Regions from separate parts of the Shewanella colwelliana genome, predicted to be linked through region 3. Evidence: predicted binding sites of a transcription regulator. Region 3 holds the regulator's gene; each other region holds the start of a gene.

Region 1 (6,395 bases), on a different contig from region 3:
GTCATAATAGCTCACGTATTTGGGTGGTCGACAAACATGGTCGAGTGTTAGCGAAATCAGGGGATATTCACACCTCCACTAATGTCTGGGCACAAGCTGCAAAAGAGACGGTAAACAACAGCTACTGGGAGAACTTTAAACAGCAATACTTGCACCCTCTCTATTATCGAATATTGACCACGCCACCAAAAAACTTCGTCGATTCACTGAAAGATTCGACCGTGTTAGAGGGCAGTCACATTCGCAAAGCCTTAGATGGGAAACTGGGGTCAACATGGCGTTTGACCCCTGACGGTAAGGCCGTTGTACTTGCCGCAGCCAGCCCAATCTGGATTGATGACACTGTCATGGGTGTCGTCATTGCCGAAGAGACGACTCATGGCATCAGAACCTTGCGCAATAAGGCATTAGAAAAACTGTTTAACGTGATCTTGACCGTGATGAGTATGGGCACCTTAGCACTATTTTTCTTCGCCTCGAGTATCTCAAGCCGTATCCGCAAACTGCGTGATGAAGCAGAACAAGCCATCGACAGTCAGGGCCGAATTAAACAAGGCATTCATGGCTCAAAAGTGCGTGATGAGATTGGCGATCTATCCCGAAGTTTTGCCAACATTGTCAGTCGGTTAGGACAATACACCCACTACTTGGAAAATATGTCATCTAGGCTATCTCATGAGCTTCGTACGCCTGTAGCCGTGGTAAGGTCGTCGCTGGAGCACCTTAATGCTCAATCTCTGCCAGCCCAACATCAAAAATATGTCGATAGAGCCCAAGAAGGGGTTAGCCGCCTCAATATGATCCTCAACAACATGAGTGAAGCCACTCGACTGGAAGAGGCGTTAACGCATGCAGACAGAGATAGCTTCCCGTTAACTAAGGTCATTTCTGGCTGTATGCAAGGCTATCAGATGACCTACACCAAGCAACAGTTTGAGTTAGTGATCACCGAAGCGCCCCTAGTCATGTCGGGGGTACCTGAATATATCGCACAATTAATGGATAAGTTGATTGCCAACGCGATTGAGTTTAGCCAAGAAAACAGTCCAATTGTGGTGAACTTACAGGCCAAGGGCCGCACAGCACAGCTTAGCGTGAGTAATACGGGTCCCGCCCTGCCTGAGAATATGAGTGAACAGATATTTGAGTCTATGGTCTCGGTCAGGCCTCAGCAGGTGCAAGACAAGCCCCACTTAGGCCTTGGGCTATATATCGCCCGCCTGATCACCGATTTTCATCACGGGGAAATTACTGCCAGTAATATTGTCCAAGATAATCAGGCGACCGGCGTCACGATTGGAATCACCCTGCCATTAAGTGCTGCATAAGTTATCCTGATCGCGTTTAACGGGGTGACAATTACTCACTTTCATTTAGCCATTTAGATGTTAAGATGGCTAAATTAGATATAGATTAGCCATGGAATCGTCACAATGAAAAAAGAGACTCAAATTGTTAGTGTTGGTCGCGATAAAAAGTGGAGCAAAGGGGTAATAAATCCCCCTGTATTTCGTGCATCGACTGTGGTATTCGATACCATGGAAGAGATGCGTTTTGCTATCCAGAATCGTGCCAATGGCGAGATGTTTTATGGCCGCCGTGGAACACCTACCCATTTTGCGTTTCAAGCCGCTATCGCCCAACTCGAAGGTGGTGAAGGCACGGCACTTTATCCATCGGGCTCCGCGGCAATTTCAGGTGCCCTGCTCTCTTTTCTTCAATCTGGCGATCATCTACTTATGGTCGATAGTGCCTATGAGCCAACCCGCGACCTATGCAATAAATTACTAAAAGGTTTTGGTATAGAAACCACCTACTACGACCCTATGATTGGTGAAGGGATCGCAGAACTCATTCGCCCAAATACTAAAGTGTTGTTTTTAGAGTCACCCGGCTCTATCACCATGGAAGTTCAGGATGTACCAACCTTAAGTAAAATCGCCCACCAGCATGGCATCGTTGTGATGCTCGACAACACATGGGCATCTCCAATCAATTCTCGTCCATTTGAGATGGGGGTAGATATCTCCATCCAAGCGGCCACCAAATATATTGTTGGCCACTCTGACGTCATGATGGGCACAGCCACTGCCAACGCAGAACACTGGGAACAACTGCGCGAGCATAGTTACCTCATGGGGCAATGTACGTCTCCAGACGATGTCTATCTTGCCAGCCGTGGTCTGCGCACGCTGGGCGTGCGCATGGCACAACATGAACAAAACGCCTTAAAGGTGGCCAACTGGTTAGCCACTCGTCCAGAAGTTGACCATCTGCGTCACCCCGCCTTTGAATCTTGCCCTGGGCACGAGTTTTTCAAACGCGACTTCAGCGCAGCCAATGGGCTGTTCTCATTTGTACTCAAAGAGGGCAACCTCAAAGCGGTAACCGCATTTGTCGAAAACATGGCGCATTTTAAAATGGGGTTTTCTTGGGGCGGGTATGAGAGCCTAATTCTTGGGGTATTTGGTATCGACAAGCTGCGTACAGCAACTCAGTGGGATAGCAGCAAACCGTTAATCCGTTTGCATATTGGTCTTGAAAACCCCGAGGATTTAATTGCCGATCTCAGCGCAGGGTTTGAACGGTTTAATCAAGTTATCGCTAAATAGTTACCACGGCGCCAAGTTAATTGGCGCCGTCACTCCATGGCAGTTTATTTATCAACATCCACATCATCATAGCGCCCTTCACTCACCGCTTTGCTGTCAAGTAGCCTAATTTGCACCTCGACATTGTGTTGCGAATCCCCATAAGCGATGGCATGCTCTTTCGTAATCCGTCTGGCTTGGTAAAGGGCCAAAACCGCATTATCGAATGTGGTGATCTCTTTTTCTAAATTACGTTCCAACGCATCACGAATTTCGTCTACTTTAGCCTGTTTAATCAGCTCTTTTATAAATGGTGTATCTCGTAAAATTTCCACCGCAGGCCAGCGTTTACCTTCAAGCCCAGGGATCAACCGCTGACATACAATCGCTCTAAGGTTGTGGGACAGATCGATGAGTAGCTGCTTATGTTGCCGCTCAGGAAAAAGATTAATCACTCTATCTAAGGTTTCTATGCTGTTGCTGGCATGGATGGTCGCTAAACAGAGATGCCCCGTTTCCGCGTAGTTAATTGCATTGCGCATGGTTGATTCATCTCTAATCTCACCGATAAGGATCACATCAGGCGCTTCTCGCATGGCACTTTTTAACGCACTATCGAAGCTTTTAGTATCTTCCCCGACCTCCCTTTGGTTAACCACAGATTTTTTATAGGTATGAATAAACTCTATCGGATCTTCAATAGTGAGAATATGTCCATGTTGTTGTGAATTACGGTGATCGATCATCGCAGCCAATGTGCTGGACTTACCCGAGCCTGTGGCACCTGCGACTAAAATTAACCCTCGCTGCAGCATCACCAGCTGCTTTAAATATTCAGGTAGATTAAGACTGTCGAGTTGCGGCGGCTCACTGCGCACCAGCCTTATCACCATAGCGACTTGATTACGTTGACGAAATATACTGACGCGAAAACGCCCGACATTCTCTATGGTGACCCCGATACTAATATCCCACTGTTGCTCGAAGGTGTGCAACTGATGGTCTTTCATTAAGGAGTATGCAAATGACTTAACCTGGGCAGCGCTTAATGCTTGCGCTTCATTTAACGGAGATGAGATGCCTTCAACTTTTATTAACACTGGAGAATCAGGGGTAAAAAACAGATCCGATGCGCCTTGTTCGACCATCAGTAAAAGATAAGATGAGATATGCATCCGTTGCTCCCCTATGACCCAGTGCAGTAACGCCGCACATTGACGGCGCGTCTACACCAAATATAGTTGAACCTCAAACGCTAAGCGATAAGTTAACCAATTGATTAAAGGCAACAAGGGCGTAAAGTGCCACTAAGGTGTTGTCACCACCTCGGCTGATTGCCACGCATTCGTTCCGTACAGGGGCACTGTAGAGATGGCATGTTTATGGCTACCGTTGGTCTCTTTAGTTGAGTAAGATAAATAGATAAGCGTTTGATTCTCTGCATCATAAATACGGCGAACCTTCAGCGCCTTAAACAGAATACTCAATGACTCCTTAAACACCACTTCACCATTTTTACTTCTATCTATACGCGCAATATCAGCCTTATCTATCGGTCCAGTTTGACGACAAGCAATGCCCATATCCGATGGATCAGCAAAATCAAGATTGGCCTCAATACGACTAATATGACAAGTTACCCCTGGTATTTTTGGGTCATCACGGGCATCGATGATCACATCTTTAGTGGTAAACATGCCAAGACTAACTTTGCCAACATCATCACCACATCCAAACAGGCTGATCATTAATCCGATGAATAAGCCTAACTTAGCGTACTTCATTTTTCTCTCCTTGAAAATCAATTAAAAACTCTCTGAGACCAACGAGTTAGACCAGCGGTCACACTACCAAAATGATCACCCACCACGATTTCAATTTCTGGGTAAATGGCAGCAATCTTATTATAAATCGCAGGACTTTTTGCCGTACCGCCAGTAACATAAATAATGTCAGGCAGTTGGCCTGCTTCATCAATGGCTTGAGCCATCAAGGCCTGTATCTGGGCAACAGGCTGAGCAATGGCGTCGATAAACATCTGCGTGCTCACCTCAGCATGAAGTGCAGGACAGATATAATCAAGCGCCATGGATATCTCACCTTGCTCTGACAGCGCAATTTTAGCCGACTCTGCACTGCGCACAATACGGTAACCGAGCTGATCACGTTGCACTTTCAACAATCGATTTAATAGATCGGCACGCTCTGCATCCTTAATCAGCTCTTTAATCATATTACTGCTGCTTAAAGTGGCAAATTCTCGTTGAGCGCTAATGTCATTGACCGCCACCGCATTCCAAAAAGGTTTACTCGGAACAGGTAAGCCGTTAACCATCATAGAGCCTAAACCCAAGTGATGCATAAACGCCTTCATCGACAACGCGATATCCAGATCGTTACCGCCAATACGTTGACCACTGTGCCCCAAAAAGTCCTCACTTCGATCGACTTTATCTATATGTGCTGGACCCATGTTCACCACAGAACAATCTGTAGTACCGCCGCCCACGTCCACCACTAAAACGGTTTTATCACTGTTTAGACTCGCTTCAAAGTCCATGCCGGCCGCCAAAGGCTCAAACAAAAAAGCGACATCTTCAAAACCCGCGCGAGACGCTGCTAAACGCAAAATATCTTCTGCTTGACGATTACTCTCTTCACCACCAATGCCCTGAAAATTCACCGGGCGGCCAATGACCGCATGGGTAATTTGCGCCCCATTGAGTAATCCGTCGGCTAACTGTTTGATGTGCAACATCATCATAGTGACAATATCTTCAAACAGCGCGACCTGATCGACTCGCAAGCCTGTCGCCCCCAGAAATGACTTTGGCGAGCGCACATAAAAGCCCTCTTCTGGCATATCTAAATACGCCTGCACCGCTTGCTCACCAACAAACACGGCTTGCTCATCGGGATCTAGGTCTAGTTCTCTCCTTGCATGACGAGCACGGCTTAACTGCGCTGCACGGAGCTTGCTATACTGGGCTTTTTTATCTTGGCTTAGCTGCTGCAACACCGCTTCACAAATGAGATCGCGATCTAAAGCATATAAGGTTGAAACCAAATAATTTGAATCTTTAGACAAAGGTAACAAACGTACCTGCCCTTGCTCCATGATCCCCACGGCACAATTGGCACTGCCATAATCAAATCCAACAAACATTTCTCGGCTCCACCCAATAAAAAGCCGTGAAAAATAGCACACTGACATTAAAAGACAACTAAAGCGACGCAAATAGGTCAGCGTTTACATTACTTGCCGATAATTACCACAGCCATGCAAGCAAGTCAGCTATAAAACCTCTAATGGGTGCAATATCAACTAAACTTAACCATAAGCGATGTCTGAGGAGCCCTTATGTTTTCCATGTTTACACGCTTATTATTTACTCTTGGCTTGCTCGGTCTAGCCCTATTCTGTTACGGCCAAGTGAGTCCCCAATCTTCAGAAGCAACAAGTCATCAAACCATTACAGTGCTTAGGTTCGAAGGCGCTATCGGCCCCGCAGTGAGTGAATATTTGGTAAATGAAATTGTCCATGCCAATAATCTGAGTCAAACTGAGCAGCCCACCTTAATCCTTATAGTGCTCGACACCCCTGGTGGCCTCGTCAGTAGCTTAAGAGACATCAACCAAACAATCTTGGCCTCACAAATACCCATTGCCTGCTTTGTCGCCCCCACTGGTGCAAGAGCCATGAGCGCAGGGACGTATATTCTTTACGCTTGCCATATTGCAGCCATGGCACCCGCTACAACCTTAGGAGCCGCTACGCCGGTACAGATGGGCAGCCCGTCATC
Region 2 (6,395 bases), on a different contig from region 3:
TATCATCGACATAGCCTTTGGTATCATAGAACTCATCGTGGTTGTAATCTGGATGAGTATCAAAATGCCCACCTACGCCCACTTCGCCATATAAGCGAACGTGGTCGCCTTGACTGTCACCATCTAGTATTACAGCGTTCACTGAACCCGCACTAAGCATAGTGACGATAGCGATCGCAATTGTTGATTTGTTTAACATTGCTGTTACTTCCGATTAGTAATTTGTCAGCCTATATTTGAAGGCCAAACTCAAAATTAAAAATGTTTATTCGTAATATCTAAAATTGCTGGCTAGTCAGATTGGCGGTGAGTTCGATGAGGAAATCGCCGATACCTTTATTACATATTTCATATATCAACCCCATTTTTATAATAATGTCGCTAATTTCTATTAACGTGCGCTGCGATTGTTGCAGAGTTTCATAACAAAAAAAAGAAGGGTTAATCACATTTGGAGTGTATAAGCATTTGTTAAACATAGAAAATTAGAGCTAGATTAATCACTCTAGAGAACAGGGTAAAAAGAAGGGGGTTTTAGGGGCCAAAAAATCAGACACTTAAGCAAGAACAAGGTGTGGCATTTTTTGCATACAGTGGTGTGGGAATTTGGAGGTTTTTTTTTATGAAAAACTAAATTTTGATCACTAACCTGCTACGACAAACTAACAGGAGTCAGCAAAACCAATTTTAAAGCTTTACAACTGCTTTTTTAAAGATAATAAACGGCCTAGAATGCCAAAGAGGCGATGCAAGTCTTGATGGTGCCCCTTTCTAAGCGCACCATGCTAAAAACAACAAACTGAGAAGTCATTCTGATAGGATGTGCCCAGCGCTTTTCTCAATCTCCTCGACACGTACCTTGATGATTGAGTCTATCCAACTGGGCTATATTATGGGGGCCTTTTCAAGGCTAAATTTCTATGAGCAGATCTCAAAATGACACGCATTGGCTTGAGACCAGCGTAATAGTTCGACACGATTTCGAGATTGAGTCTTTCTAAAAATAGAGGAGATATGCGCTTTAACAGTATGCTCACTAATGCATAGTTTATCGGCAATCTCTTTATTTCTTGCACCGCTGGACACCAGTTGGATGACAGTGCGCTCACGCCCTGTCAGCATCTGTAGCATAGTCACCGTATCTTGAGTCAATTCGACACCACTATCTTGGCGATTAACCAAACGCCTAAATACTTTAGAAATTAGCGGTCTATCAAACCATAGCTCGTCATTGACCATTTTACGCAGACCGGTCAGCAACAGATCCATACGCTGATCGGCAAACAGTAACCCACGAACGCCAAGCAATAGCGCCGACTCAGGATCTAAGCTACCACGCTCTATTTGGTATAACGCGATTGGTACATGTGGCAGTAACCTCGCGACGATTAGGGGGACGCCTTTACTATCGAGCGCCGCACCTTTCTGAGCAATTAAATAGAAGCAATTATGATCCCGTTCAGGCTCCAGATCTGCCACTTGTTTTACTACACGCGTCTTGAGCCCAATTGATTCTGCAAGTACTGCTAGGTGACAAGAGGTACTATCTTGATGTAAAAAAACTAACTCATCGATTCTGCTCATTTACTTCTCTCCCTGAAAAGTATCGAATCTAATAAACAACATAATTGAATATCTATCCCTATCAATTTGAACCTACGCTCCTTTTGACAGTCACTCAGTCAAAAAGACCACAAAACTGGCAAAAAATCCTACCCTATATTAGCGAAGCCACTCCATATCTGTTATCACTAATAGTTATAAGGAGTATAGCGTTTGGAACATAATTCAGCTATGCACAACGCCAATTAGGTTTGTAAATATCATGTCGATTAGCGTTTTAAATTCACCAGTAAACGATTATGCCAGCGACTGAGCAACAATATACTTGCTATTGCGCCAACTAAAGCCATTCCCATATCCGATTGGGTATCCCATACGTAACCTTGTGTCCCTAAAAATGCTTCGGCATCTTCACCTGTCATCAATGCAACCCACCACTCGATCAATTCATAAAATGCGGACAGTGCTAAAGCGAAACAACACACCAAGAAGTGGCACCATGCGCCAGGCTTTACCACTGCTAAGCGTAGAAACACCTCACGAGCTAACAGTGCAGGAATAAACCCTTGCGCAAAATGCCCCACCTTGTCGTAATTATTACGCTCGCTGCCCATCCAGTCAGCAATCCAATCGAACAGCGGCACCTCTGCATACGTGTAGTGGCCCCCGACCATTAATATCACGGCATGGATCAGAATAAGCACGTAAGCCAACGATGTTAACGGAAAGCGTTTTCGCGTAAAAAATAATATCGGCAGCGCAATCAAAGCAGGAACGACTTCAAGAAACCAAGTAAAGGAATCCTTAGGTTCTATGCCTGACCAAATAAGCACGGCAAAAAAAATTGTGAGCCAAATAGTGCTTTTATTCAAAATAGGAACTCCTTAGACGATATTGTTTTAATATCAGAATAATAACTTTAGCCATCTAGCCCTCCACACTGGCTAAAAAAGGTGCTATTTTGTGGAGGCGATGGCAGTCAACAAACAAAATAACAACCACATAATAGCAACAACCGACGAAGAGGGTACCCAAATCATGGCGAAACACTCGCTGGACAAGGATAAGATCAAGATCCTGCTGTTGGAAGGCGTCCACCAATCTGCGGTAGATGTATTCAAACGAGCAGGTTACAGCAATATTGAGTACCACAAAGCGTCCCTAGGCGAAGAGCAATTGATGGCTTCGATTAAAGATGCACATTTCGTGGGCATTCGATCGCGTACGCAACTCACGGAAGCCGTGCTTAATCATGCTGAAAAACTGGTTAGCATAGGTTGCTTCTGTATTGGTACTAATCAGGTCGATCTCAGCGCCGCTGAGAAATTGGGGATTCCCGTCTTTAACGCGCCGTTCTCAAACACTCGCAGTGTAGCAGAACTCGTATTAGGCGAAATAATCATGTTGTTACGTGGTATTCCGCAGCGTAACGCCTTAGCTCACCGTGGTGGTTGGTTAAAAAGCGCCGCTGGTAGCTATGAAGCCCGAGGTAAAACTTTAGGGGTGATCGGTTATGGTCATATCGGTACTCAGCTAGGTATTTTGGCTGAAACCTTAGGGATGCGCGTCATATTTTTTGATATTGAAGATAAGCTACCCCTAGGTAACGCACAGCAGATCCACTCGCTTGAGCAACTACTGTCTCTCGCCGATGTCGTGAGCTTGCATGTACCAGAAACACCGCAAACCAAAGATATGATCGCTGAAGCGGAGCTAGCCAGTATGCGTGAAGGTAGCGTACTGATTAATGCATCCCGTGGCACTGTCGTCGACATTGACGCCTTAGCACAGGCAATTCGTAGTGGCCGCATTGTAGGCGCCGCTATCGATGTTTTCCCTGTTGAACCTAAATCGAATGATGACGAATTTGTCACGCCACTGCGTGGTTTAGACAATGTGATCTTAACGCCTCATGTGGGTGGCAGCACCCAAGAAGCCCAAGAGAACATCGGCATTGAAGTCGCTGGAAAACTAGCTAAGTACTCGGATAATGGCTCAACCATGACTGCGGTTAACTTCCCTGAAGTTTCACTGGCACAACATAAAGATGCGTCACGCTTACTGCATATCCACCACAACCGCCCAGGTATCTTAATTAAGATTAACCAAGCGTTTGCAGAAAAAGGGATCAACATTGCAGCTCAGTATCTACAAACCACAGCAGAGATTGGTTACGTTGTAATGGAAGTCGATTCAGACAAAGCCGATGAAGCGCTCGAAGAGATGAAAGCCATCGAAGGTACAATTAGAGCGCGTCTGCTGCACTAAACCGCCGCTGACCGCTAACAAAAAACGCATCATTATGATGCGTTTTTTATGTATACCTTATTTTGGCTGCCTCACCATAGTTAACGAGTTTGACCCTAGTTCAACTATGCTCTTCACTCGTTGCTATCAACAAGGATGTTGTGAATGCCCTTGAAGCAGGAGCAATTAAGGGTCTTGCCTCATAAGCGCTAAATTAGCGCTGAGCGATCACATCTTTATACTGATTGGTATTACCGAGCGGGCACACTGTGGACCATTAACTTATAACAAAAAAGCTTACAAGGGTAACTCTTCAACTTTAAAGTGATTGACTGGCTCTGATGACAAAAGTGAAGCACCTAAATAGCGTTCAAAAATCTGCTTATACTGCTCACTTTCCATAAAGCGGGGTAATTCACGATTAAATTGATTCCTCAACTCGACATCATGAAACGCTGCGCTGGCAGGAACCGAATTGATTAACCGATGCTCAGTAAAAAGAGAGACGTCTCTTGTTTTGTCATTCAAACGATAAAAATAATAAAAGATATATTTATCCAGCACGGCATAATCATACCGCCCCTTAACTAACAGCTCTGGTATCGTCGCCATATCGGTAAGCTCCATATAGCGGCTCTCCTTAGAAAGCTTGACAAAATCTGCACCAAAATATCCTGGCGCGCCTTGAAAAGTTACCACGCTATGCCCTTGCATATCCAAAATCGTCTTAGGCATAACATTTGAGCTCTTAAGCGAAAATACCATGGGCTGATATTGAACAATGGGCAGTGAGATGTAACTACCAGGCATATCCGATTTCATAAAAATGGGCGCCATGACATCCACTCGTCCAGTGACGACTTCACGCTCCGCTCTCTTTAACCCCATAAATTGATACTCCACCTCATAACCAAGGCGGTTCAGTACAGCCTCAACAATATCGAGATCAATACCATGATGAATATCGTTAATGGTATGCGGTGGGCCTTCGCTGGAGGCGATAACCAGTGGTGCAGAATGGAGCGATACTGGAATCAACCACAATAGAGGCAATAAAAATTTCAATAGCGGCACTTGCTTCAAGACCATCGCAGGGGAGCCCAAACTTTAATGATTAATAAATAGTATAGGCGCTCAATGTATCTCAACAACCGCTAATGTTCACCATCATAATTTTCACCACATAGCCTTGCCATCGACATCTTTGTCACCCCCATATTCAGCCCTGCAGTTCAAACTGATTATTATCAAATGACAGGCATACCAATCAGTATCAAAAAATGTTCGATTTAACGTCTCTTTTTGGCAACTCATTTAAGGCGAATGTATTGGGTAACGCTTGTTTTATAGAAGGGGTATTCAGGGCATAAGTAGGCGGCCAACAATACGCCGGCAAAGCAAGTTTTAGCACACCTTATCCAGTATTAACGTGCATAACCCTAGAATAACTATGGGGATTGAGGCGCTAGGACGAAGCACGACTAAAGGGATTTAGGAGATAGGGCAACGCATGGAGCAGTTACCGAGTATGCGAGTGCCCAGAGCCTTACTTCAGAAGCGTTAAATACTTACTTAGCACTCACATATTTATACTAATTGGTATGCGCCCCCTTTAATTTCAGCATATCGCCCATATATTTATGCGTAATAAGGTAATAGCGTTACAATTGCCTCAATCGATTAGCCAATGCCTAGGAACAAGATATGACACTTACCGTTTCTCAACCTCAGTGGAGTGTTACTGAGGAGATGCCCGCACTCGTTTTCAGCCATCTATCCCACTTAGGCCTGCTAAGTGTCACCGGCGAACAGGGGCGTAGCTTTATCCACGGCCAAGTGACCACAGATATCACTTCACTTAGCGCTGAGCAATGGATGTGGGGCGCTCACTGCGATCCTAAAGGGAAAATGCTGGCCAGTTTTAGAGCCTTTAGCATGGGCGATGCCTTAATGCTGATGCAACCTAAAGATACCTTGGCCGTCGATCTGCCACAGTTAGCCAAATATGCCGTATTTAGCAAAGCAGATCTAACTGATGCGAGCGATGAGTGGACCATGCTAGGCGTAGCCGGAGCAGAAGCAAAAACTTGGGTTGAAACCCAGTTTGGCGAGATCTCAGCTCAATTGACCGAGATCCCTAATGGCGTCGTACTTAAAGATGGTGAACGCTACATTATCATCGTGGCTACACAAGCCAGTGAAATCTTGCTGAGCGAGATAACCCAACCTATCTACAGCCACACTTTATGGCAGATTCTAGAGATTAAAGCTGGCTATCCAAATATCGCCGCGAGTCATCAAGGTCAATTTGTACCGCAAATGTGTAACCTGCAAGCCGTGAATGGTATTAGTTTTAACAAGGGTTGTTACATGGGCCAGGAAACGGTCGCCAGAATGAAGTATCGCGGCGGCAACAAACGCGCGCTATATATCTTAACAGGCACCGCGAGTGACCCTATCACCCTTGAGACTAAGTTAGAACTCGCCCTTGAAGATGGCTACAAGAAAACTGGTACCATTATCGAAGTAGCTCAGACTGGTGAGCATGTGGTGTTAACCGCAGTACTGCCTAATGATACCCAAAA
Region 3 (6,395 bases):
TCCAGAGGATCTTCTCCATCTCTGGCGTCGCTGGCGGGAAAAACTCAAAAGAGACATTAATATCACCATTTAGCTCAGACAAGCTTTGGTTCAACGAATTTGCATGTTGTGCGTGGTGAAAAGCCATCTTATTTCCCTCAACGTTCGAATAGTTACCAAATAGACGTTTGGACGTCTATATGTCCATATACTAGAGAAACTGAGTTTGAAGTCAAGCGTAAAAATGAGTAGAAGATAAAATAATCTATTCCCGATAACAGGCGACTGAAAACCACATGGCAAGAGTAAACTCAAGCAGCTGTTTTAAATAGATTTATCAATATTCAATAACAAGGGGAACAGCAACAAAAAATGCTTGTGGAAAGTCAGGGGAATGATAAGAGAGTGCCTTAATACGGATTAAGGCACTTTATAACGCCAGTTATTCTTGTAACAGATCGCGGCAGATCTGAGCCAAATCTGACTGCACAGCGGCGGCAGTCACCTCACGCCCAGCACCAGGCCCACGAATAATGAGTGGATTGTCTTGATAAAAAGCGCTGCGGATAACAAACACATTGTCACCAGGGGTGAGGTTGGCGTACGGATGAGTGCGATCGACCCATTGTATACCGACCTCAGCCTTGAGCCCCCCTTTAAGCCAATCTAACGAGGCGACGTAGCGCAATACCTTGCCTTGCTCTGCAGCGGCTTGATATTGTTGTTGCATCTCAACATCTAACTCGGATAACCGCTCAATAAACTGAGGCAGAGGAATATCGACTAAGTGCTCAGGGACTAAAGAATTTAGCACAATCTCATCGAGCTCAATGTCATGCCCTATCTCTCGCGCTAATATCAACAGCTTGCGTTGCATATCTCGCCCTGAAAGATCGTCTCGCGGATCCGGTTCAGTAATACCCAGCCCTTTGGCTTCTAGCACTAATTCTGAAAACGGCTTTTTACCATCAAAGTGCTCAAACAGCCAGCATAGTGTACCGGAGAAAATCCCACCAACAGCCTCAATATTGTCGCCGCTATTATGCAGATCATTAAGCACGTGTTGCACTGGCAATCCCGCACCGCAGCTGGCATTGTAGCGCCAAAAAAGGCGGCGATTTCCCAACTGTTGCTTAAGCTCTCGATAGAAAGTTAACGGTCCAGAACCTGCCAACTTATTCGCACTCACCACATGAATGCCGCGAGCAAAAAATTCAGGGTACTGCAAGGTTAAATCGGCGCTAGCACTGATATCTAAGGCAATAATTTCATCACAATCTAGTTGCTGTAGTTGATCAAACAGGCTGGCATATTCCCAATCTGTTGCTGTTTGCTCAAATTGATCTTGCCAGGTATCGAGCGCAATATCGTCATCACTTATTAGTGCTTTCTTCGAGCTGACCAAACCGATCAACTCAACACTCACCTCGAGCTCTTTATTCAGTACTGGCCTTGCACGTTTAAACAGATCGATCCACGCTTCACCGATATTACCAATTCCCAGCAGTAACACGCCAATACGCTTACGTGGTCCCGCACAGCGTCGATGAACTTTTTGCGTAAGCAGATTAACCTGACCTTTAGGCACCAAGGTGACTAAACTTAAACCATCGTTGCACAATGGGTGGGCGTCACGATTGAGTAAGCGCGCGAAGCCACGGCGATATAAGCCAGCGTCAGCACTCACTAATGCCACCAGTCCGAGATCATCTCTGATCTGCAAGCCTTCAATATGCAAATAATCATTATTGGCTTCAAAAATGGCTAAAGCCTGCTTTTGATTTTCATGAGTAAAGGCTAGTTCAGCACGGCCATGAGCGAGTGACCAATAAGCCAATGGGGTTAACCCTGCTTCAGCAAAGCAGCTTAATAACTGAGGTAGCTCCGCCTTTAAGGTCACATTGAATAAGGAGACACTTGGCAAGCTAGTCACGACTGGCGCACTGGCTGAGGAGCTTTTAGGCGCAATGAGAGTAAAGTCAGTATGGGGGGCGTAACTAGAGCGAACTGCTAAGCTAACTTCAGTATCAAACAGTGGCTGTAAGGTACGATTGTGCAGCACGGGCGATCCAAGATGTGCCAGTCGATTAGCCTCAGTAAGCGACATACTCTTGAGCAACTTTGCGTCATTGATACGGTTTGGGTCCGCATTAAAGACCCCTTCTACGTCGGTCCATATCGTGACGCGTTCTATATTGGCAAGGCTTGCCAATAGGGTGGCACTAAAGTCTGAACCATTGCGACCTAAGAGTAACGTGTCACCTTGTTCATTGGCACAAATAAAACCAGTGATCACCAAGCGCTCATTAGGGTGAGCCGCAAGCATCTGCTGCACTTTATCTTTTGACTCTTGTAGGCGGATCTGCGGCACTGCACCTTCATCGGCCACCAATAGTGTGCGCGCATCAATATCTGCCGCCGCTACACCCGATTCACGCAGTAACGCTGCCAATAAACGTGATGACCAACGCTCGCCGAAACTCACCACTTGATTACTCTGGTAATCGTTGAGCTTTTCCAGTGACAGTAAACTGGTCAGCTGCGACTTATCAGTCGATAGACGCTCACGTAGACTGCGAGCTTGTTCGTTAGATAACAGCTGTTCAATCAGGTTCTGTTGGTAACTAATGAGGACTTGAAGCTCCTCTTGCCAAAGTTGCTTACCGTCACTCAGCTCCAATAACTTATAAAGAAAATTCGTACTCTTACCCGCGGCAGAAACCACGATTAAATCATCGCTATGGCCATGAGTAAGTAGAATATGAGCTACGCGGCGGTAACAATCAGCGTCCGCTAGACTAGAACCACCAAATTTATGCAAATGACATCGTGTCATTTTTCGCTCCTCAAACCTTTTAACAACTTGCTGCAACAGCGGCATCTAGACCTAATTGAATATCGGCGACCAAATCGTCGCTATCTTCAATGCCCACTGACAATCGAATTAGAGTATCTTTAACGCCCGCTTCCGCGCGAGCTTCTGGTTCCATTGCTCTGTGGGTCATTGTAGCAGGAACCGCGACTAAGCTCTCGACTCCCCCCAGGCTTTCAGCCACAGAAAAACATTTTAACGCATCTAAAAAGGCAATAAGTTCGGCTTCGCCACCTTTTAGCTCAAAGCTGAGCATTGCACCGAAACCTTTTTGCTGTTTTGCCGCAATTTCATGCCCTGGGTGGTCGCTTAGCCCAGGATAATAAACCTTTTCAACACCAATATGGGACGTTAATACCGCCAGCACCTTTTGAGCATTGGCTTGATGCTCACGAATTCTTACGGCCAGAGTACGCAGACCACGCAGGGTTAAGTAACTGTCAAACGCAGACCCCGTTAAACCTAAGGTATTTGACCACCAATGAAGTAACTCACCCACCTCAGCGTCTTTAGCCACAACAGCCCCACCAACCACATCGCTGTGGCCATTGATATATTTGGTCGTTGAGTGGATAACAATATCTGCGCCCAACAGTAACGGCTGTTGCAAAATAGGAGAAAGGAAGGTGTTATCTACCACAACTTGAGCGCCAACGTTATGACTCGCATTGGCAATAGCCTCAATATCAACCACACGAAGCAGCGGATTAGATGGGGTTTCTAACCAGACCATTTTAGGCTGTTGCGCAATAGCGGCATCGAGGGCGGCCTGGTCAGTTTGATCTACCACGGCGAGTTTAAATGCCCCTTTCTTAGCAAGGTTGGTGAATAAGCGGTAGCTTCCGCCGTAACAATCATGAGGCACTACGAGCAGATCATCCGGACCCAGTAAACTTGTCACTAAGGTGATAGCAGCCATACCTGTACAAGTCACGACACCCGTCGCCCCTTTTTCAAGCTCGGCGATGGCATCCCCCAAAATAGATCGGGTCGGATTGCCTGAACGGCTATAATCGAAATCTCGTGGGTTTTTATGGCCATCAAAGGAGTAGTTGGTCGACAGATAAATTGGCGGAACAACCGCACCATGTTGGGTATCAGATTCGATACCTCGACGTACTGCGGCGGTGGCTAATTTTCGCTCTGTCATCTTGCACTCCTATCAATCAAATTGGTTTCATTCATCGGTAAAGATGTCTGGACGTCTAAATGTACCTAAGCTAGCCCTGACCGTCAACACATTTAGACGTTTAGACGTCCAAACATTTAGAAATCTATTTGCAATTAACAAAAATTACAGGCAATAATTTGACTGTAATTTGTAAGGGTATAAAATCTGCCCCGAATTTGAGAATTTACAGGTGAGTCGATGACTGAGTGGAATGGCGATTATATCAGCCCATATGCTGAACATGGTAAGAAGAATGAGCAGGTCAAAAAGATCACTGTCTCAATTCCTCTAAAGGTACTTAAAGTGTTAACCGATGAGCGCACTCGTCGTCAGGTTAATAACTTGCGCCATGCCACCAATAGTGAACTGTTGTGCGAAGCCTTTTTGCACGCATACACAGGTCAACCCTTACCAGATGATGAAGATCTTTCAAAAGATAAGCCTGATAGCATCCCTGCTGAAGTGAAAAAGCTCATGACCGAAATGGGCATTGAATGGGAAGAGCTAGAATAGATATCACTCGCATGAGTCGTTAGTGACAACAGCTCGAATAACAGCAACAGGGATCGCTTAGCGGTCCCTGTTTGTTTTTTCACTCGCATCACCCCGTAAGGATAACTAACACGTGACCGACATCTCCTTAGATCTTGTCACTTTTGGACTTGCCTTTATTATCATTTTCCTTGGTGCACTCACCCAAAGTCTCATTGGCTTTGGGCTTGCGGTAGTGGCATCGCCACTGCTCTATCTCGTGGATCCAAGTTTAGTGCCTGCACCTGTCATTATAATGGGGTTTTCTATCTCATTGATGACGCTATTTCGTGAGCGTAACGCATTAGAATTTAACGGCTTACAATATGCCTTACTTGGAAGGATTCCAGGCGGCTTGCTCGGTGCCTCGTTACTGCTATTCGCTCCTCAAGCGGTTCTGGGCTTAGCCATTGCCACCATTGTTGCGCTAGCCGTGCTATTAAGTTTGTTAAAATTCAGTATTCCCGTCAATCGTCGAAGTCTATTTGCCGCAGGCATAGTGTCAGGCATATTTGGCAATATTGCAGCCATTGGCGGACCGCCACTGGCAATACTGCTATCAGGTAAAGATGCCAAACAATTTCGAGCCGCACTCTCAGCCTTTTTTATCTTCAGTTCAACCATTGCATTGCTAATTTTAGCCTTGGCAGGGCTATTGACGACGTACCATTTCTACATCTCATTGCTTTTGTTGCCGGCGGTGTTGTTTGGCTATCTCGTGGCGGGACGTCTCGTTGGTCAAATCGATAAAAACAAAACACGCTCAATGACCTTAATACTTTGTTCTGTGAGCGCATTAATATTAGCGACTAAGTCATTCATAGAGCTATAAATCTCTCTTTAAAAAGCAAAAAGGCTGATAGTGAGTATCAGCCTTTGAGTCATATCCACGTTAATTAAAAATGATAGGATGTTTGAATCACACCACCAATGGCATCGTCACTGCCTACAATACCGGTAAAATCAAGATTAAAAGATTGGCCAAAGGTAAAGCCTGTGCCCACAGAATAAACATCTGTGGTGCTATCTTTCAAATCATGTCGATAACCTAAACGCACCGCTAACCAATCAGTTGCTTTCACCTCACCACCGACACGCCAATACTGGGTAGAATCAATCCCATCAAATCGTTTATGACTATTCAGGTCAACATCAGTGGTTACACTAAAGTTCGACCAATCATAGGCAACACCTGCCGTGTATAAGGCATCGATACGATAGGTAAACTGTCTGCCCAGTGATTCAACAGTATCCACTTTTTGGCTAATAAGGTTACGACCAGACAAACCAACAGTCAGGCCATCCATCGGCTGCATCGCAACACCAACGTCAAGGTTAAAGGCGGTTTCGTTGTTGCGATACTTTTCATCATCAAAGTCATCGGCATCATAATTGTTTGCACTGACAACATAGTTGTATGTGTCGATACGTTGCATTTTGGGTGAAATTCCCACAGCGATAGGCATATTAACGATCGATAGGGGAAAGCTAAGGGCAACACCCAAATCCGATACGGCGCCAGCCACGACAGCGCCCTGGGAATCTAAATCAGTCACCGCAGGAGGGTTATTGGGATCTAGGCCGTTGAGAGCATCTAAGTCACTCTGCTCAATAGCCGCCACACTCAACGCATCAAGATACGTCTTATAAAAAATAGCCATGGGCATGCGCTTAGTTGGCAGCACCACTGATAGGCCTAAACCAAAGCTCGCATAAGCATTGTCACCGTTTAACGATTCAAGATCGCCTACAAGCGCGTTGCGATAGGTATCGATAGCTGTGGTATCTCCCGAATCAATCGCAGCCTCTAAGCCATCATAGGACAGCTGCAGCGCATCGAAT

What was found. Region 3 encodes MetJ, which represses methionine synthesis genes. Its sites were predicted from a motif close to TAGACGTCTAGACGTCTA; they were not measured.
Region 1: the regulator MetJ is predicted to act here: its motif matches at 1,383-1,400, upstream of BEL05_RS00995 (cystathionine beta-lyase).
Region 2: the regulator MetJ is predicted to act here: its motif matches at 2,484-2,501, upstream of serA (phosphoglycerate dehydrogenase).

What each region holds. Positions count from the first base shown of each region.
Region 1 covers NZ_MCBT01000001.1:224,054-230,448, forward strand. The annotation lists gene pdsS (proteobacterial dedicated sortase system histidine kinase) at 1-1,328, shown strand, start outside; gene BEL05_RS00995 (cystathionine beta-lyase) at 1,434-2,612, shown strand; gene BEL05_RS01000 (PilT/PilU family type 4a pilus ATPase) at 2,657-3,766, opposite strand; gene BEL05_RS01005 (CreA family protein) at 3,899-4,375, opposite strand; gene yegD (molecular chaperone) at 4,393-5,757, opposite strand; gene BEL05_RS01015 (NfeD family protein) at 5,953-6,395, shown strand, end outside.
Region 2 covers NZ_MCBT01000024.1:112,022-118,416, reverse strand. The annotation lists gene BEL05_RS09195 (hypothetical protein) at 1-199, opposite strand, end outside; gene BEL05_RS09190 (response regulator transcription factor) at 919-1,584, opposite strand; gene BEL05_RS09185 (DUF2238 domain-containing protein) at 1,833-2,435, opposite strand; gene serA (phosphoglycerate dehydrogenase) at 2,602-3,831, shown strand; gene BEL05_RS09175 (substrate-binding periplasmic protein) at 4,108-4,884, opposite strand; gene ygfZ (tRNA-modifying protein YgfZ) at 5,515-6,395, shown strand, end outside.
Region 3 covers NZ_MCBT01000025.1:4,488-10,882, forward strand. The annotation lists gene metF (methylenetetrahydrofolate reductase) at 1-127, opposite strand, end outside; gene BEL05_RS09690 (bifunctional aspartate kinase/homoserine dehydrogenase II) at 422-2,815, opposite strand; gene metB (cystathionine gamma-synthase) at 2,835-4,001, opposite strand; gene metJ (met regulon transcriptional regulator MetJ) at 4,221-4,535, shown strand; gene BEL05_RS09705 (sulfite exporter TauE/SafE family protein) at 4,657-5,385, shown strand; gene BEL05_RS09710 (conjugal transfer protein TraF) at 5,450-6,395, opposite strand, start outside.